DNA from 2 places in the Streptococcus sp. CL5.50 genome. Region 2 is predicted to be linked to the other one. Evidence: predicted binding sites of a transcription regulator. Region 2 holds the regulator's gene; the other holds the start of a gene.
What was found. Region 2 encodes Rex, which represses fermentation and respiration genes when NADH is low (regulators of the CRP and FNR family bind a similar motif). Its sites were predicted from a motif close to TTGTGAANTANTTCACAA; they were not measured.
Positions count from the first base shown of each region.

Region 1 (10,176 bases), on a different contig from region 2:
ATTTCCTCTTCTATCTCAACATAGCTACTTCCCGGCCGAGTTGATTCTCCACCGATATCGAGCATGCTGGCTCCTTCTGCTATCAATTTACGAGCCTGCTGAAGTGCCTGCTCAAGAGCAAAAAATTGACCACCATCCGAAAAGGAATCTGGGGTTACATTGATAATTCCGCAAATAGCTGTCTTTGCATGATTGGCTTTACTTGACATATCGGTCACTCCCTCAAGGCTTTTCACCATATTATTTCTCTATTTTACCATAAAAAGAAAAAGATGGACACGATTGCATTCATCTTTTTCCCAGTAGAAACAAGTAAGCAATTGTCAAAAATCTTAAACAGAGATCCCTAATGTCCGACTCAAAATCACCACGAGAGCCAACAAACAGAAAAAAACTCCATTAACAACCATGTGAAGTAAGATAGACATTTCCAAACGTTGGGTTTTATAAACTGTCCAAGTTAGCACAGTTGACATTCCTCCATAGATAAGAAGAGAAGGTAGATTTGTCGGTAAATGAAGCAAGGCAAAGATAATAGCACCGACTATATAACCCACATTTTCTTTACCACGAAAGAGTTTTTTAGGAATCACTCCTCGACATAAAATCTCCTCACAAATAGGAGCTATTAGAACCAGTAAGAAAAAACTGGAAATTAAGGAACTATTCTGGACCAAATCATTAATATTTGATTGATTGCCGGTTGTTGTTTCATTCATCAAATGCAGTAAGACCACACCAAGAATATTAAAGGCAAGAATCACTAGATAGCTTAAGGCCAATCTAGCCAAATCCTTAGCCTTGAAAAACGATAAACCAAAACTAGCCAACTGTGTTTTCCTAGCACCTATTATAAATACAGTTAAAACCACAAGAGATAAGGCCCCTACTAATAGTCCTGATTGCAACAATGGAAATCGTCTACTTGTTAGAAAATAGGACAAAGCCAAAGGAAGCTGAGAAAAAAGAAGGGCTACTAAAAAAATAATTACCCATTTGCCCCTGTTCACTATCTCTTTCCACATACTCTTCTCCTTCATGATTTTTCCTCCTTAGTCTTAATAAACATCATTGAATATATTTGCGAGCTAATCACAATCTCCTTTGTATTCAAAAAGGGGGAAAATCCCCCTGGGTAATCCTATTATAAGGCCATGCTGATGTAGTTAAGGATAAACAAGGCATCCAAAATCCAAATCATGACATGAACATCTTTAGCTTGACCTTTGACAAGCTTAGTCAAGGTGTAAGTCAATAAACCAACTGCAATCCCTTGAGTGATAGAGTAGCTGAATCCCATAAAGATAGATGTGAAGAAGGCAGGAACCGCTTCAGCCATATCATCCCAATGGATATTTTTCAAGCTAGCCAACATCATAATTCCAACGATAATCAAGATTGGAGCTGTAGCGGCTGTTGGTACAATCGCTAGAAGTGGGCTAAAGAAGCTTGAGATAGCAAAACAGATTGCCACGACCAAGGCTGTCAAACCAGTACGTCCACCTGCACCGATACCAGCAGCAGACTCAACATAAGTCGTTACGTTCGAAGTACCAGCGATGGCACCAATTGAAGTACCAATCAAGTCAGAGTAAAGAGCCTTATCCAACTTAGCTGATTGGTGGTTTTCACCATTTGTCGCTACGATACCAACTTTTTCACCTGTACCGATCAAGGTACCAATTGTGTCAAAAATATCTGTCAACGAGAAGGCAAGAATAGCCATCAGAGTTTCAGGCAAGCGAGCTGTATCTGAAATCAAAGCTCCCAAACCTTCTGAACCAAGAGCTGCACCAAAGACTGTCTTCAAGTCTTCAAAGGCTGCACCAACATGGTTATTAGCAAAATCGATACTAGACAAATCTACCAAACCAACTGCAATAGCAAGAACAGTTGTTGTCAAGATAGAGAGGATAATTCCCCCTTTAATCCCTTTAATAACAAAGAAGATAGTAATGGCAAGTCCTGCAAGAGCCACCAAAACAGCTGGATTATTAAAGCTGACCAATCCTGGAACTGCTGAAGAGTTTGCTGCAATCGTTGCTTGAGCTTTGTCAGCCCCTTCTCCTACAACAGTATAGTTGCCTGGATCAATCGTAAATTTCAAAAGTCCAGCATTCTTAATTCCCACGTAGGCAAGGAAAACACCGATACCAGCTGAAATAGCTGAGCGAAGGGCATTTGGAATCGATTCAATGATCATTTTACGAACATTTGTCAAGGTAATAATCAATGAGATAACCCCACAGATGAAGACCATAGCTAGGGCTTCTTGCCAAGAATAACCGAGTCCAAATACAACTGTAAAGGTAAAGAAGGCATTGAGTCCCATACCTGGTGCTTGGGCATACGGTAAGTTAGCGTAGAAGGCCATCATCAAGGTACCCGCTACTGCACCAATGATCGTCGCTAGGAAGACACCTTGAGCAGGCATTCCTGTTTGCGAAAGAATTTGTGGGTTTACAAAGAGAATATAACTCATTGCAAAGAAAGTTGTTAAACCAGCGAGAACCTCTGTACGAACGTCTGTACCGTTCTCTTTTAGTTTAAATAATTTGTCCATTATTAATCTCCTTTTAATTTTTACGAACAATAATAGAATTATATCATTTATCATTCACTTTTTCAATATCTTTGTTTGATTTATTTAAGAAATTGATAGAATTTCATTTTTTGTTTGGAATCTGCTTTTCTGCCTGCTTTCTGTTATAATAGAAGACATCTTATCTGAAAAGACACTAGAAAGGTCCCTATGACAAAAAAAATTATTGCAGTTGACCTGGATGGAACCCTGCTCAACTCAGACAGTCAAATTTCTGACTTTACCAAAAAAACCATCAAAAAAGTTACTGAAAAAGGCCATCAAGTTATTATTACGACAGGGCGCCCTTACCGAATGTCAAAAGATTTTTACCGTGAACTAGGCTTAGACACTCCTATGATTAACTTCAACGGCTCCCTCACTCATTTACCAGACCAAGTTTGGGATTTTGAAAAGTGTTTAACCGTAGACAAAAAATATCTGCTAGATATGGTTCAACGTTCAGAGGACATTCAAGCCGATTTTATCGCTGGAGAATACCGTAAAAAATTCTACATTACAAATCCTAATGAAGAAATTGCCAATCCCAAACTATTTGGTGTAGAAGCTTTCCAGCCTGAAGATCAATTTCAGCCTGAGTTGGTAACCAAGGACCCTAACTGCATTCTGTTGCAGACTAGAGCCAGTGACAAATATGCCTTGGCAAAAGAAATGAACGCCTTCTACCAGTATCAACTGTCTATCAATACCTGGGGAGGTCCGCTCAATATCCTTGAATGTACCCCAAAAGGTGTCAACAAGGCCTTTGCTTTGGACTACTTGCTCAAGGTAATGAACCGTGACAAAAAAGATTTGATTGCCTTTGGAGATGAACACAATGATACCGAAATGCTAGCTTTTGCTGGGAAAGGTTATGCAATGAAAAATGCCAATCCTGAGCTACTCCCCTATGCAGATGAGCAAATTTCCTTGACAAATGACCAAGACGGGGTTGCCAAAACCCTGCAAGACTTATTCTTATAGTCCATACTGATACTCAATGAAAATCAAAGAGCAAACTAGGAAGCTAGCCGTAGGCAGTACTTGAGTACGGCAAGGCGAAGCTGACGTGGTTTGAATTTGATTTTCGAAGAGTATGACCAGCTTGCGAGCTGGTCTTTGTGCTCTTTTCACAGTCTCATCAACCAGTTAATCGATTGTTCTACTTTTTGCCTCCAAAACCTTGGAAAAGGCTTTCTTTTGTGATATACTTCACATATAAATACAAGAGAGCTCGTCATACTCGACTCTGTTGACACAAAATCAATCCAGTCCTGTTTCTCCTGCTCTCAGTTAATATCAAGGAGGATAGCTATGAAAGCTGTTGTTGTAAATCCAGAAAGCACTGGTGTTGCTGTTGAAGAAAAAGTACTCCGTCCACTTGAAACTGGAGAAGCACTTGTAGAGATTGAATACTGTGGTGTTTGCCACACTGACCTCCACGTTGCCCATGGTGACTTTGGTCAAGTACCAGGACGCGTCCTAGGACACGAAGGTGTTGGTATCGTTAAAGAAATTGCCCCAGATGTTAAAAGCCTTAAAGTCGGTGACCGCGTCAGCGTTGCTTGGTTCTTTGAAGGATGTGGTACTTGCGAATACTGTACAACTGGCCGTGAAACTCTTTGCCGTACAGTGAAAAATGCTGGCTACTCAGTAGATGGTGGTATGGCTGAACAATGTATCGTAACTGCAGACTATGCTGTTAAAGTTCCTGACGGACTTGATCCAGCCCAAGCCTCTTCTATCACATGTGCTGGTGTAACAACCTATAAAGCTATTAAAGAAGCAAAAGTTGAACCAGGCCAATGGGTTGTTCTTTACGGTGCTGGTGGACTTGGTAACCTAGCTGTTCAATACGCTAAAAAAGTATTCAATGCTCATGTCATCGCAGTTGATATCAATAACGACAAACTTGCCCTTGCAAAAGAGGTCGGTGCTGATATCGTTATTAACGGCCTAGAAGTTGATGATGTACCTGGACTCATCAAGGAAAAAACTGATGGTGGAGCTCATTCAGCTGTCGTAACTGCTGTATCTAAAGTTGCCTTCAATCAGGCTGTTGACTCAGTTCGTGCCGGTGGTCGCGTCGTCGCTGTTGGTCTTCCTTCTGAAATGATGGAACTAAGTATCGTAAAAACCGTTCTAGATGGAATCCAAGTCATCGGTTCTCTTGTTGGAACTCGTAAAGACTTGGAAGAAGCCTTCCAATTCGGTGCAGAAGGTTTGGTAGTTCCAGTTGTTCAAAAACGTCCAGTCGAAGATGCCGTAGCCATTTTCGACGAAATGGAAAAAGGTCAAATCCAAGGACGTATGGTACTCGATTTCACCCACTAATCTAATAGAAACCTATTTTAAAAGTTGGAATACGCTTCCAACTTTTTTATATTAAATTTTTAAATAAGAATTCAAAAAAACTTCTCTAAAACTCAATATATCAATATTTTCAGATGTAATCTCTTTAATTATTTTATGATAAATAGTTGATTTTTAGATGAAAACGGTTTATACTTAAAAAGTCTTAAAGTTTTCTTAAACGAAAACTAAAACAAAAAAGGAGGAATGACAATAATGAGTATCGGAATCATTATTGCGAGCCACGGCGAATTTGCTGCGGGTATTCATCAGTCAGGATCTATGATCTTTGGTGAACAAGAAAAGGTTCAAGTTGTAACCTTTATGCCAAATGAAGGTCCTGATGATCTATACGCTAAGTTTAATAACGCTGTTGCTGCATTTGACGCAGAAGATGAGGTTCTAGTTTTGGCTGACCTTTGGAGTGGATCTCCATTTAACCAAGCTAGCCGCGTGATGGGAGAAAATCCTGAGCGTAAGTTTGCCATCATCACAGGACTTAACTTACCGATGTTAATTCAAGCCTACACAGAGCGCCTGATGGACGCTACTGCAGGTGTAGAAAAAGTCGCTGCTAATATCATTAAAGAAGCCAGAGATGGCATCAAGGCTCTTCCAGAAGAGCTCAACCCAGTTGAGGAAGTAGCAAGCGCTGCAGCTGCTCCAGTTGCCCAAGCTGCTATTCCAGAAGGAACTGTCATCGGAGACGGTAAACTCAAAATCAACCTTGCCCGTCTAGACACTCGTTTACTTCACGGTCAGGTTGCAACTGCTTGGACTCCAGATTCAAAAGCAGACCGTATCATCGTTGCTTCAGATAACGTAGCTAAAGACGAATTACGTAAAGAATTGATTAAACAAGCAGCTCCAGGTAAAGTGAAAGCAAACGTTGTTCCTATCCAAAAACTAATCGACGTTGCAAAAGACCCTCGCTTCGGAGAAACACATGCCCTTATCTTGTTTGAAACACCTCAAGATGCCCTTCGTGCTATCGAAGGTGGCGTGCCAATCAAAACTCTTAATGTTGGATCAATGGCTCACTCAACTGGTAAAACAATGGTTAACAACGTTTTGTCTATGGATAAAGAAGACGTTGCTACATTTGAAAAAATGCGTGACCTTGGTGTTGAATTTGATGTACGTAAAGTACCAAACGACACGAAAAAAGATTTGTTTGACTTAATCAACAAAGCAAACGTGCAATAATCGATTTTATGAAAGGATTTTAAAGATGTCTATTATTTCTATGGTTTTAGTAGTCGTTGTAGCCTTCCTAGCAGGTCTTGAAGGTATCCTCGACCAGTTCCAATTCCATCAACCAATCGTAGCTTGTACCCTTATCGGTCTTGTTACTGGTAACCTTGAAGCAGGGATTATCCTTGGTGGTTCTCTTCAAATGATCGCCCTTGGTTGGGCTAACATCGGAGCTGCCGTAGCTCCTGACGCTGCTCTTGCTTCTGTTGCTGCTGCCATTATCATGGTTCTTGGTGGCGACTTTACTAAGACAGGTATCGGTGTTGCCCAAGCGGTTGCTATCCCTCTTGCAGTTGCTGGTCTATTCTTGACTATGATTGTCCGTACACTCTCTGTCGGATTGGTTCACACTGCTGATGCTTCTGCTAAAAAAGGTGACTTCAAAGCAGTTGAACGTGCTCACTTTGTCGCACTTCTTCTTCAAGGTCTTCGTATTGCAGTCCCAGCAGCACTCCTTCTAATGGTACCAACTGAAACAGTACAAAGCATTCTAAATGCTATGCCTGATTGGCTCAAAGATGGTATGGCTATCGGTGGTGGTATGGTCGTTGCCGTTGGTTACGCTATGGTTATCAACATGATGGCAACTCGTGAAGTATGGCCATTCTTCGCTATCGGTTTCGTGCTTGCTGCCGTGTCAGATATTACTCTAATCGGATTTGGTGCTATCGGTGTTGCTATCGCTCTTATCTACCTTCACCTTTCTAAAACTGGTGGAAATGGTGGCGGAGGAGCCGCAACTTCTAACGACCCAATCGGCGATATCCTAGAAGACTACTAAGATAAGAAAGGACTGAAAACATCATGACTGAAAAACTTCAATTAACTAAATCAGATCGTAAAAAAGTTTGGTGGCGTTCAACTTTCTTACAAGGTTCTTGGAACTATGAACGTATGCAAAACTTGGGTTGGGCTTACTCATTAATTCCAGCTCTTAAAAAACTCTACACTAAGAAAGAAGATCAAATCGCTGCTCTTGAACGCCATCTTGAGTTCTTCAACACTCACCCATACGTAGCCGCTCCAATCATGGGGGTTACTCTTGCACTTGAAGAAGAACGTGCTAACGGTGTTGAAATCGATGACGCTGCTATCCAAGGGGTTAAAATCGGTATGATGGGGCCTCTTGCTGGTATCGGTGACCCAGTATTCTGGTTTACAGTACGCCCAATCCTTGGATCACTCGGTGCTTCACTTGCCCTTACTGGTAATATCTTAGGTCCAATCCTCTTCTTCGTTCTTTGGAACTTGATTCGTATGTCATTCTTGTGGTATACACAAGAGATTGGATACAAGGCTGGATCAGAAATCACTAAAGACATGTCTGGCGGTATCCTCCAAGACATCACTAAAGGTGCTTCTATCCTTGGTATGTTCATTCTTGCTGTCCTTGTTCAACGTTGGGTAAATATTAAATTTGCTTTCGATGTTGCCAAAGTTCAACTAGATGAAAAGGCTTATATCCATTGGGATAAATTGCCAGAAGGATCTAAAGGTATCCAAGAAGCATTCGCACAAGTAGGACAAGGATTATCTCAAACATCTGAAAAAGTTACTACTTTCCAACAAAACTTGGATATGTTGATTCCTGGACTATCAGGACTACTCCTTACTTTCCTTTGCATGTACTTGCTTAAGAAAAAAGTATCTCCAATCACTATTATCCTTGCACTCTTCGCAGTGGGTATTGTGGCACATGTTCTTCACATCATGTAATCAAGCAACTTAAAAGGAATCAGGTTCTAAAATCTGATTCCTTTTTTCTATGTTTTTATACTCAATGAAAATCAAAGAGCAAACTAGGAAGCTAGCCGCAGGCTGTACTTGAGTACGACAAGGCGAAGCTGACGTGGTTTGAATTTGATTTTCGAAGAGTATTATTCAGCCAAGGCTCCCATTGGATCCCACGGTGCAAGTACGATTGGTTCTGCTTCATAAGCAGCTTGTTCTTCTGCTGTCAGCAATTCTTTGCGAACAACAATCTGGTAAGTGTATTCGTCCATCCAAGCGTCTGAGGCAACAAAGTAACCATCTGTACCGACCTTGTCTCCCCATGAGTTTTCAACCTTCCACTTGATTGATTTGCCATTTTCATCCAAATCAACACCTGTCAAGACCATAGCATGGGTCATCAAACTTTCGCTGTAGTCCAAACGTCCAGCCTTGTCTTGAGTGAGTTGAATATCCATGCTTGATTCAAAGTCATAAACATCTGTCGCAAGGATTCCAGCTTTACGGTTGCTGAGCTGACCGACATCTGAACCAAACCAAACAGTCTCACCTGCTTGCATTTGAGCAATTGCCAACTCTTTCAAGCGCTCCATTGGAACGTTGATGTAACGAACCGCACGGCTACCAACCACATTTCCCAACATCTCAACTGTGTAAGATTTGCCGTAAGGCTTGTCAGCAGTTGGAGCATTGATAACAGAAACGTAATCTTCTAGAGGAAGATTGACATATTTCTTGTAAAATTCCTGTGGTGTAATGCCCTTTTCGCTTTGGTAGTTATTATCTTTATCGCGATAAGCAAAGTCAAACTGACGTGGTGGAAGTCCTAATGACATGGCAAGGAAGTTAAAGATTTCTTGCAAGAGGTCTTCTTTCTTAGCTTGAACAGTCACTTGATCCGCACCAGAAGTAAGCAAGTCACGCAAGATTTGAGCATCTTGACGAAGCAATTTGTTGAGAATGGCATTTAGCTCACGACTGCTACTAGATGAAACAGACTCAGGATAAACTGACTTGGGCACGACACCGTATTTCTCAAAGAGAGAAACGACCATATCCCACTGGCCACCGTCTTGTTGTGGTGTTTGAAGTAGGAATTTAACCTTACGGCTCGTCAAGTCTTGGTCTGCAGTCGCAATGACTTGCTCCAAGAACCAGTTTGATTTCTCATACTTGTCCCAGAAGAAGGTGTGGGCCTGTGATAACTCAAAATTTTCCAGTTTGTATTGTGAGATGAGCTTGTGGCGGAAGGTATTGAGAGCCGCAAACATCCAGCAACGACCAGACGCTTTCTGGTTGGTTACCTTGTCCTTGGTCAAATCCAATGAGAAAACAGGTGTATTGTCCACATGGCTTTGGCGACGCTCAAGGGCTGCAAAAATTCCGTTGTGGCTGGCAGCATTTTCAATCGCTTGGTATTTTACATTTGCTTCATAATTGGCAAATAGTTTATCAGTAAATGATTCTTGAATCGCGTTCATAGATTCCTCCTTTTATTCTACAGTCTATTATAACTCTTTTCACAAAGGAAGCAACTGAAAAACATAAAAGGCAAGGATATTCTTCCTCACCTTTTTCGAATATAAACCAAACTAAGCCATACTTGCAAGGAGAATTTCTAATTCCCCCTTGGTCAAGCGACGCCATTCCCCTCGTTCTAGGTTCTCATCCAATACTAGAGTTCCCATAGTCAAACGTTGCAAGTCCACCACTTCCTTACCACAGTATGCCACCATACGCTTGATCTGATGAAACTTCCCTTCTGCAATGGTCACACGGATTTGGCTTTGATTCTTTTCTGTCTCTATGGACACAAGCTCCAGTATAGCAGGCTGACAAGTAAAGTCTTTAAGAGGAATTCCCTTGGCAAATATCTCCACGTCTTCTTGGGTCATAATTCCCTTGACTTGTGCCAGATAAGTCTTGTCCACATGACGCTTGGGCGAAAGAAGAGCATGGGCAAGCTGGCCATCATTGGTCAAGAGTAGAAGACCATGCGTGTCAATATCCAAGCGCCCTACTGGGAAAACTTCCTTACTCCGCGCCAAGTCATCCAACAAGTCCAGAACGGTTCTGTGCTTAGGATCCTCAGTCGCTGAGATAACCCCTTGGGGCTTGTTCATCATGTAGTAGACAAACTCTTCATACTCCAACACTTGCCCATCAAAGCGAATCTCATCTCTTTCTTCATCAATCTGCAATTTAGCTGACTTTTCTTTTTTACCATTTACCGTCACGCGACCAGCCTTGAGCAAGTT
Region 1 covers NZ_JBKOTR010000005.1:127,606-137,781, forward strand. Annotated here, with positions in the region: gene folP (dihydropteroate synthase) at 1-239, opposite strand, end outside; gene ACLNCV_RS04760 (CPBP family intramembrane glutamic endopeptidase) at 333-1,040, opposite strand; gene ACLNCV_RS04765 (NCS2 family permease) at 1,145-2,563, opposite strand; gene ACLNCV_RS04770 (Cof-type HAD-IIB family hydrolase) at 2,753-3,565, shown strand; gene adhP (alcohol dehydrogenase AdhP) at 3,896-4,915, shown strand; gene ACLNCV_RS04780 (PTS sugar transporter subunit IIB) at 5,150-6,139, shown strand; gene ACLNCV_RS04785 (PTS mannose/fructose/sorbose transporter subunit IIC) at 6,165-6,968, shown strand; gene ACLNCV_RS04790 (PTS system mannose/fructose/sorbose family transporter subunit IID) at 6,992-7,903, shown strand; gene pepC (aminopeptidase C) at 8,065-9,399, opposite strand; gene ACLNCV_RS04800 (pseudouridine synthase) at 9,511-10,176, opposite strand, start outside.
Region 1: the regulator Rex is predicted to act here: its motif matches at 3,782-3,799, upstream of adhP (alcohol dehydrogenase AdhP).

Region 2 (10,176 bases):
AATCTTGGATGAAATCCTCTGCTCTAGATTATAAAGACGCTCAAAAAAATTCAATTCATTCTCTTTTAGATTCCGAAGAGAAGAATATTCGTAAAACAGTCAGACTAAAACAACAAGAATTAAATAAAAAAAGATTAGTGGCCCAAAAACATGCATTACCAAATTTAAAAGAAGCTAACAAGGTTGCAAGAAACGCAGCTTTTTTACAAGGTGGTTTAGCATTAATGTCGACTGTGTATGGAAAATACAAAGAAGGAAAAAGTATCTTTGAATTCGAACAATCAGATTGGTTAGATTGTGGATTGGACACAGCTGAAGGAGTTGTAAAGGGGGCAATATCTGGTTATTCCATTTACGGATTAACAAATATTTTGGGTATTAGCGCTCCAAATGCCAGTGCTTTAGTAATGGCTACTTATGGGATGATAGATGTTGTTTTGAGATTCAGATCTTCCGAAATAACTCAAGATGAACTTATGAATCTGTTGACATTAAATGTAATAGATGCTTCCTTTGCTACAATTGGTGCTTGTATTGGTCAAGCAATGATTCCTATACCAGTTCTAGGTTCTGTAGTAGGTTCAATAGCCAGCTCAATCATTTGGGAAATAGGGAAGGGAATATTAAATGATAGCGAACAAAAAATCATTCAAGACTACCAGGAAAATCTGAATAATTATATAAAAATATTAGATAAGCATTATCTTGCTATTTATAATGAAATCATAGAAAAATATAAAAAACTGGGTGAATTACAAGATTACTCGTTTGATTTATCGTTAAACACTAAACTTAGTTTTGAATATTCTATTGAGTTGGCAGAAAAATTAGAAATTGAAAACACAAGAATTTTACATAATTTATCTGAAATTGACAGCTATTTTCTTGACTAAATTATTTTTTCATTATTCTATAGTTTCAAACTATATAGCCATATAAAAATTAAGAAAGGGCTCTAAAAACCTTAAAAACAGGGATATTTACGAACGTTTAGAGAGTTTTAGGATGTTAAAAATCTTGTTTTGTGTTATAATGAGTTATCATATAAGAGGTTAGAGGAGTTTTGAATGAAAACAGATATTGAAATCGCACAGAGTATTGAGTTGAAGCCAATTGTTGATGTTGTAGAGAAACTTGGTATTTCTTACGACGATTTGGAGTTGTATGGAAAGTACAAGGCTAAACTCAGCTTTGATAAAATTCGTTCAGTTGAGAGCAATCCAGTTGGGAAATTGATCTTGGTTACTGCCATCAACCCAACACCTGCAGGTGAAGGAAAATCAACCATTACCATTGGTCTTGCGGATGCCTTGAACAAGATTGGCAAGAAAACCATGATTGCTATCCGCGAACCATCTCTTGGTCCAGTAATGGGGATTAAGGGTGGTGCTGCTGGTGGTGGTTACGCCCAAGTGCTGCCAATGGAAGACATCAACCTCCACTTTACGGGGGACATGCATGCCATTACGACTGCCAACAATGCTCTTTCTGCCTTGATTGACAACCATTTGCACCAAGGCAATGAGCTAGGAATTGACCAACGTCGTATCCTTTGGAAACGTGTTGTGGACTTGAACGACCGTGCACTTCGTCATGTTACAGTTGGGCTTGGTGGTCCTCTAAACGGAATTCCACGTGAGGATGGCTTTGATATTACCGTTGCTTCAGAGATAATGGCCATTCTTTGCTTGGCTACGGATATCGAGGACTTGAAACGCCGTTTGGCTAATATCGTTATCGGTTATCGTTACGACCGTACACCTGTTTCTGTAGGTGATTTGCAGGTTGAAGGTGCCTTGGCTTTGATTTTGAAGGATGCTATTAAGCCAAACTTGGTGCAGACAATTTACGGTACACCTGCCTTCGTACATGGTGGTCCATTTGCCAATATTGCTCATGGATGTAACTCTGTCTTGGCAACAAGCACAGCCCTTCACTTGGCTGATTACACAGTTACTGAAGCTGGTTTTGGTGCAGACCTTGGTGCCGAGAAATTCCTTGATATTAAGACACCAAACTTGCCAACTTCTCCAGATGCAGTAGTTATTGTAGCAACCCTTCGTGCCCTTAAGATGAATGGTGGCGTGGCTAAAGACGCTTTGACAGAGGAAAACGTAGAAGCAGTGCGTGCAGGTTTTGCCAACTTGAAACGCCACGTTGAAAATATCCGTAAATTTGGAGTACCTGCAGTTGTAGCAATCAATGAATTTGTTTCTGATACAGAAGCTGAAATTGCAGCCTTAAAAGAACTTTGTGCCTCAATCGATGTACCAGTTGAATTGGCTAGTGTCTGGGCTGATGGTGCAGAAGGTGGAGTAGCACTTGCCGAAACAGTTGTTAAGACTATCGCTGAAAACCCATCTAACTATAAACGTTTGTATGACAATGACCTTTCTGTCCAAGAAAAGATTGAAAAGATTGTTACTGAAATCTACCGTGGTAGCAAAGTAAACTTTGAGAAGAAAGCTCAAACACAAATTGCTCAAATCGTTCAAAACGGTTGGGACAAATTGCCAATTTGTATGGCTAAGACCCAGTATAGCTTCTCAGACAATCCAAATGCACTTGGAGCACCTGAAAACTTTGAAATTACCATTCGTGAATTGGTACCAAAATTAGGTGCAGGCTTCATCGTAGCCCTAACTGGCGATGTGATGACCATGCCTGGACTTCCAAAACGACCAGCAGCTCTCAATATGGATGTTGAAAGTGACGGAACTGTCCTAGGCTTGTTCTAGTATATTGAAATTGACTTTATACTCTTCGAAAATCAAATTCAAACCACGTCAGCTTCACCTTGCCGTACTCAAGTACAGCCTGCGGCTAGCTTCCTAGTTTGCACTTCGATTTTCATTGAGTAAAAAATGAGTTTGGAAATAATATCCAAGCTCATTTTTTATCTAGTTATAAGAAGTTGCCTTCTAGACGTAACCAGTCTAGGTAAAGATATTTTCCCTGAATTCTGATATAATAGAAATATTGACTTCAAGAGTAAGGAAGAGAAGATGAACGCATTATTAAATGGAATGAATGACCGTCAGGCTGAGGCGGTGCAAACGACAGAAGGGCCCTTGTTGATTATGGCAGGGGCTGGTTCTGGAAAGACTCGTGTTTTGACCCACCGTATTGCTTATCTGATTGATGAAAAGTTAGTCAATCCGTGGAATATCTTGGCCATTACCTTTACTAACAAGGCTGCGCGAGAGATGAAAGAGCGTGCTTATAGCCTCAATCCAGCCACTCAGGACTGTCTGATTGCGACCTTCCACTCCATGTGTGTTCGTATTTTGCGTCGCGATGCGGACCATATTGGCTACAACCGCAATTTCACTATTGTAGATCCTGGTGAACAGCGAACGCTCATGAAACGTATTCTCAAACAGTTGAACTTGGATCCTAAAAAATGGAATGAACGAACTATTTTGGGGACCATTTCCAATGCTAAGAATGATTTGATTGATGATGTGGCTTATGCTGCTCAAGCTGGAGATATGTACACGCAAATTGTGGCCCAGTGTTATACAGCCTATCAGAAAGAACTGCGTCAGTCGGAGTCGGTTGACTTTGATGATTTGATTATGCTGACCTTGCGTCTCTTTGATCAAAATCCTGATGTCTTGACCTACTACCAGCAGAAATTTCAGTACATCCATGTTGATGAGTACCAAGATACCAACCATGCTCAGTACCAATTGGTCAAACTCTTGGCTTCCCGTTTTAAAAATATCTGTGTGGTTGGGGATGCGGACCAGTCTATCTACGGTTGGCGTGGTGCTGATATGCAGAATATTTTGGATTTTGAGAAAGATTATCCCCAAGCCAAGGTTGTTTTGTTGGAGGAGAATTACCGTTCCACTAAAAAAATTCTCCAAGCGGCCAACGAGGTCATTAAAAACAATAAAAATCGCCGTCCTAAGAATCTCTGGACTCAAAACGCTGATGGAGAACAAATCGTTTACTATCGTGCCAATGATGAGCTAGATGAGGCTGTATTTGTAGCCAGAACTATCGATGAACTTAGTCGCAGTCAAAACTTCCTTCACAAGGATTTTGCAGTTCTCTATCGGACTAATGCGCAGTCCCGTACTATTGAAGAAGCCCTGCTCAAGTCAAATATCCCTTATACCATGGTTGGGGGAACCAAGTTCTACAGCCGTAAGGAAATCCGAGATATTATCGCTTACCTCAATCTTATTGCCAATTTGAGTGACAATATCAGTTTTGAGCGTATTATCAACGAGCCTAAACGTGGAATTGGACCAGGTACAGTTGAGAAAATCCGTGACTTTGCGAATATGCAAGATATGTCCATGCTAGATGCTTCAGCTAATATCATGTTATCTGGAATCAAGGGTAAAGCAGCCCAGTCTATCTGGGATTTTGCCAATATGATTCTAGATTTACGAGAGCAGCTAGATCAATTAACTATTACAGAGTTGGTTGAGGCTGTTTTAGAAAAAACAGGTTACGTCGATATTCTAAATGCTCAAGCGACCTTAGAAAGCAAGGCTAGGGTTGAAAATATCGAGGAGTTCCTTTCTGTAACGAAAAACTTTGATGACACCTCTGATGGGCCAGAAGAGGAAACTGGTCTGGACAAGCTGAGTCGTTTCTTAAATGACTTGGCCTTGATTGCGGACACAGATTCAGGTAGTCAGGAGACATCAGAAGTGACCCTGATGACCCTGCATGCTGCCAAAGGTCTCGAGTTTCCAGTTGTCTTTTTGATTGGGATGGAAGAAAATGTCTTCCCGCTTAGCCGTGCGGCTGAAGATCAAGATGAACTAGAAGAAGAACGCCGTCTGGCCTATGTAGGAATTACCCGTGCAGAGAAAATTCTCTATCTGGCCAATGCCAACTCGCGCTTGCTTTTCGGTCGTACCAACTACAACCGTCCGACTCGTTTTATTAATGAAATCAGTTCAGACTTGCTTGAGTATCAAGGATTGGCTCGTCCAGCAAATTCAAGCTTTAAAGCATCATATAGCAGTGGTGGCCTTACCTTTGGTCAAGGTATGAGTTTGGCTCAAGCTCTTCAAGACCGTAAACGCAGTGCTGCTCCAAAATCTATCCAGTCAAGCGGTCTCCCATTTGGTCAATTTACAGCTGGCACAAAATCAGCTTCTAGCGAGACAAATTGGTCCATTGGTGACATTGCCCTCCACAAGAAGTGGGGAGAGGGAACTGTTCTGGAAGTTTCAGGTAATGGAGCTACTCAGGAATTAAAAATCAATTTCCCAGAAGTAGGTTTGAAAAAACTTTTGGCTAGTGTAGCCCCAATTGAGAAAAAAATCTAATTTTCCATCCTTCTCACGAATAATAAAGTGAGGAGGATTTTTATGTATAGTATTTCATTCCAAGAAGATTCATTATTGCCAAGAGAGAGATTGGCCCAAGAAGGAGTGGAAGCGCTCAGTAACCAAGAGTTGCTAGCTATTTTACTCAGGACAGGAACACGTCAAGCTAGCGTTTTTGAAATAGCCCAGAAAGTCTTGAGCAATCTTTCAAGCCTAACGGATTTGAAAAAAATGACCCTGCAGGAATTGCAGAGTCTGTCTGGTATCGGGCGAGTTAAGGCAATAGAGTTGCAAGCCATGATTGAACTGGGGCATCGTATTCACAAACATGAGACTCTTGAGATGGAAAGTATTCTCAGTAGCCAAAAGCTTGCCAAGAAGATGCAACAGGAGTTGGGACATAAAAAACAAGAGCACCTGGTGGCGCTCTATCTCAATACTCAAAATCAAATCATCCATCAACAGACCATTTTTATCGGCTCAGCTACTCGTAGTATTGCTGAACCACGTGAGATTCTTCACTATGCTATCAAGCATATGGCGACTTCACTCATCTTGGTTCACAATCATCCTTCAGGAGCGGTAGCCCCAAGCCGAAATGATGATCATGTGACTAAACTTGTAAAAGAAGCTTGCGACCTGATAGGAATTGTCCTCTTGGACCATTTGATTGTCTCTCACTCCAGTTATTTTAGTTACCGTGAAAAGACAGATTTAATCTAAAGTTCATTAACGACATAGTCAAAGAGGTTTTTATCTTTGGGACGATTTTCAAATAGAAATTCTGGATGCCACTGGACACCGAGAAAGGCGACATCATCTGTACTCATGACAGCTTCAATGATACCATCCTTAGGATCATGAGCCGCAACTTTTAAATTTGGTGCTAAATCCTTGATACTCTGGTGGTGGAAGGAGTTGATATGGGAGATTTCTCCATAGATTTCTCGAAGAACAGTATCTGGTTCTGTTACCAAACGTTGTGTTGTGTACTCGGCAGAACAATCCTGCCAGTGGTCTTCGATATCTTGATACAGCGTTCCACCCATGGCAACATTAAAGAGTTGAGTCCCACGGCAGACAGAAAAAACTGGCTTTTTCTGTTTGATAGCTTCCTTGATGAGGGCTAGTTCGAATATGTCTCTTTGAAGGTGGTAGTCGTCGCTATCAATGGTTTTTGCTTCACCATAGAATTTTGGATCAACATTTTGCCCACCTGTCAAGATGAGCTTGTCAATCATACTGATATAGTGGCTAGCCATTTCTTGATCACCAATCGGTAGGATGATGGGAATCCCTCCAGCGTCTTTAACGCCTTCCACAAAGCCTTTTGCTGCGTAGCTCATCATGATGTCATCATCTGGATGAGTTTTTTCGTTTCCTGTAATCCCAATAACTGGTTTTTTCATAAAATGATTTTCGCTTTCTAATCCTCTTTTCGCATGAAATAGAGGAGGGTTTGGAGTTCACTTGTCAGATCGACATATTGAACGACCACGTCTTTTGGCAAATGCAGATGGACTGGTGAAAAACTGAGAATCCCTTTCACGCCAGCATCCACCAAGAGATTGGCAACCTCTTGGGATTTAACGCTAGGAACAGTCAGGATAGCAGTCTTCACATCAGCATCCTGAATTTTATCCTTGATTTGAGAAATTCCGTAAATAGGAATCCCGTCGGGAGTTTGGGTACCAACTTCAGGATGATCATCTAGGTCAAAGGCCATGATAATCTTCATCTTGTTACGCTCATGGAAGCGGTAGTGGAGAAGGGCATGGCCCATATTTCCAATACCTACTAGCATGACATTGGTAATAGAGTTATCATTGAGCAAGTCGGCAAAAAACGTCATCAGTTTTTTTACATCATAGCCAAAACCACGGCGACCAAGTTCACCAAAATAGGAAAAATCACGACGTACGGTCGCTGAGTCAATACCGATGGCTTCTGCAATTTGCTTAGAGTTGGCACGTTCAATCTTTTCTGCATGAAATCTCTTAAAAATTCGATAGTAGAGAGAGAGTCTTTTCGCTGTTGCTTTTGGAATAGCAGACTGTTTATCTTTCACAAAATCACAACCTTTCTATTCTTCTATTTTATAGAAACATTGTGAAAAAATCAACAAAAATAAGAAAAAACTAAGAAAAATCTTAGTTTTGATGTAAAAAATCTGCATGTGATAGAAATCGGTAGAGGTCTCCGACCAGACCGTGATAAACTTTCTGGCCATTAAAAGTCAGAGAAGTCACATAAAGTGTATCTGGTAGGGTCACACATCCTGACAGAGCCAGCATGAGAGCTTCATAATCCTCATACTTGAGTGTACGCTCTACATGATAGTTGTCCTTATAGGTCAGTTCAAACATATGGGACCTATCTTTCCGATTTTGTAAAGACACCACGTTCTACCAAGCTATCCATGAGGAAGTAGAATTTTTCCTGATGAATGTGGTGGTCTTCTGATTTGAAAATATCAACTAGGCGTAGCCCAAACTTGTCAGTGATATTGATTTTAGCACCTGTAAGTTCCTTGTTAATGATGATTTTGAGTTGGAATCCCTCACCGCTGTTCGGAACTTTTTCCAAAAGGCGAGTCAATTCATAGTTACCAACCTTAGTCTCAAAAAAGGTGTTGTCCTTAAGGGTGAATTTCTTAACAGAAGGGCTAAGAGTGTAGTCGTAACGACAATTTTTTAACTGAATGGTTTTTTCAAATGCCATATGGCTAACCTCCGATAATTTCTTTTAAGGTTTTTGCGAGGGTATGTAGGTCTTCAACAGTATTTTGTGGCGACAAACTGATACGAACGGATTCCTTCAAGCGTTCTGAATTTGCCCCGTACATGGCTTCAAGAACATGGCTGGATTGGACAATACCTGCAGTGCAGGCTGAGCCAGTAGAGATTGAAATTCCAGCTAAATCTAGACGAAGGAGTAAGAGGTCATTTTTCTGACCAGGAAATCCAATATTGAGAACATAAGGGAGATGATGTTCTCCTCTATTCAAGTAATATTGAATGCCCTCTAGCTCTGCAAGAAAGGCAGTTTCTAAATTTTGTACATGTTGAAAATGTTCTTCTTGCTGTTTTAGGTCTTCTTTTAGGGCTGCAACCATGCCTATGATGGCAGCCAGATTTTCAGTCCCTGCACGTTTTTTCTGTTCTTGGTCTCCACCATGGAGATAGGAATCAAAGTCCATGCTAGATGCGTAGAGAAAACCGATTCCCTTAGGACCATGGAACTTGTGGGCAGAAGCAGTGAGAAAATCAATGCCCAATTCTTCGGGGTGAATTGGTATTTTACCAATAGCTTGAACTGCATCAACATGATAGGCAGAAGGGTGTTGCTTGAGTATTTGGCCAATTTCAGCAATGGGAAGTAGGTTTCCTGTCTCATTATTAGCAAACATGGTAGAAACCAAAATCGTATCATCACGTAAGGCCTTTTGAATTTGTTGGGCTGTGATTTCTTGATTTTCTGGTTGGATAATGGTTGCTTCAAAACCAAAGTGTTGAACCAAGTAATCAATGGTTTCAAGGACGGCATGGTGCTCAATGGCAGTCGTGATGATATGTTTTCCTTGCTCTTGGTGACGAAGGCAGTAACCAATGATGGCAGTATTGTTGCCTTCAGTCCCACCAGAAGTGAAAAAGATATGTTGAGGTTTTGTCCCCAGTAACTGAGCTAGTTCTTGACGGGCTTCTCTCAAGAGTTTACCAGCTTGACGACCATGACCATGAATACTAGAAGGGTTTCCGTGGGTTTCTTGCATAACCTTGGTCATCGCTGAAATAGCAACTGCTGACATGGGAGTCGTTGCAGCATTGTCCAAATAAATCAAAGAATCACCTTATTTCTTTTTGTTGTAGGCAAAGAGTGGGCTGACTGGTTTTCTTTCGTGGATACGGACGATAGCATCACCAATTAACTCACTAGCAGTGATGTAGCATACGTTTTTAGGAGTTTTTTCTTTTGTTGCTACTGAATCAGTCACAAGAATTTCCTTAATATTAGTATTGTCAAGAAGTTCAGCAGCTCCTTCGACGAAGAGGCCGTGGCTAGAAACAGCATAAATTTCTGTAGCCCCTTCACGTTCAACGATTTTAGCAGCTTCAGAGAAGGTACGTCCTGTATTTAGAATATCGTCAATTAAAATAGCTTTTTTACCTTCAACATCACCGATAATATAACCTTCGTTGCGAGTTGCATCGTCTTGAGGGTAGTCGATAATGGCGATAGGAGCATCAAGATACTCAGCCAAGCTACGAGCACGTTTTACACCTGAATTTTTAGGGCTAACCACGACAACATCTGAACCGAGTATGCCCTTATCGCAGTAATGTTTTGCAAATAGAGGAACTGTATAGAGGTTGTCAACAGGAATATCAAAGAAGCCTTGCACCTGAACAGCATGCAAATCAAGCGTAAGAACACGGTCAACTCCAGCCTTAACTAGCATATTAGCAACTAGTTTAGCTGTAAGTGGCTCACGTGGTGAAGCAATGCGGTCTTGACGTGCATAGCCAAAATATGGAAGGACAACGTTGATACTGTGGGCACTTGCGCGAACACAAGCATCTACCATGATTAACAATTCCATTAGGTGGTTGTTAACAGGGAAACTTGTTGATTGGATGATGTAAACATCATAACCACGGACACTTTCTTCTATATTCACTTGGATTTCTCCGTCTGAAAATTGACGTGATGATAGTTTTCCAAGTGGGACACCAACAGCTTGAGCAATTTTCTGTGCTATCTCTTGGTTAGAGTTGAGTGCGAAAAGTTTCATGTTTTTTCTATCTGACATTATAGACCGTCCTCTGTAAACTTTTTAAATCCTAGCCATATCTGCCTAGCCTATATGAGCAGGGATTTT
Region 2 covers NZ_JBKOTR010000009.1:32,190-42,365, forward strand. Annotated here, with positions in the region: gene ACLNCV_RS07090 (hypothetical protein) at 1-893, shown strand, start outside; gene ACLNCV_RS07095 (formate--tetrahydrofolate ligase) at 1,068-2,738, shown strand; gene pcrA (DNA helicase PcrA) at 3,006-5,297, shown strand; gene radC (RadC family protein) at 5,340-6,020, shown strand; gene ACLNCV_RS07110 (gamma-glutamyl-gamma-aminobutyrate hydrolase family protein) at 6,017-6,706, opposite strand; gene ACLNCV_RS07115 (redox-sensing transcriptional repressor Rex) at 6,724-7,365, opposite strand; gene ACLNCV_RS07120 (DUF4649 family protein) at 7,448-7,663, opposite strand; gene ACLNCV_RS07125 (DUF1831 domain-containing protein) at 7,671-8,018, opposite strand; gene ACLNCV_RS07130 (cysteine desulfurase family protein) at 8,023-9,138, opposite strand; gene ACLNCV_RS07135 (ribose-phosphate diphosphokinase) at 9,148-10,107, opposite strand.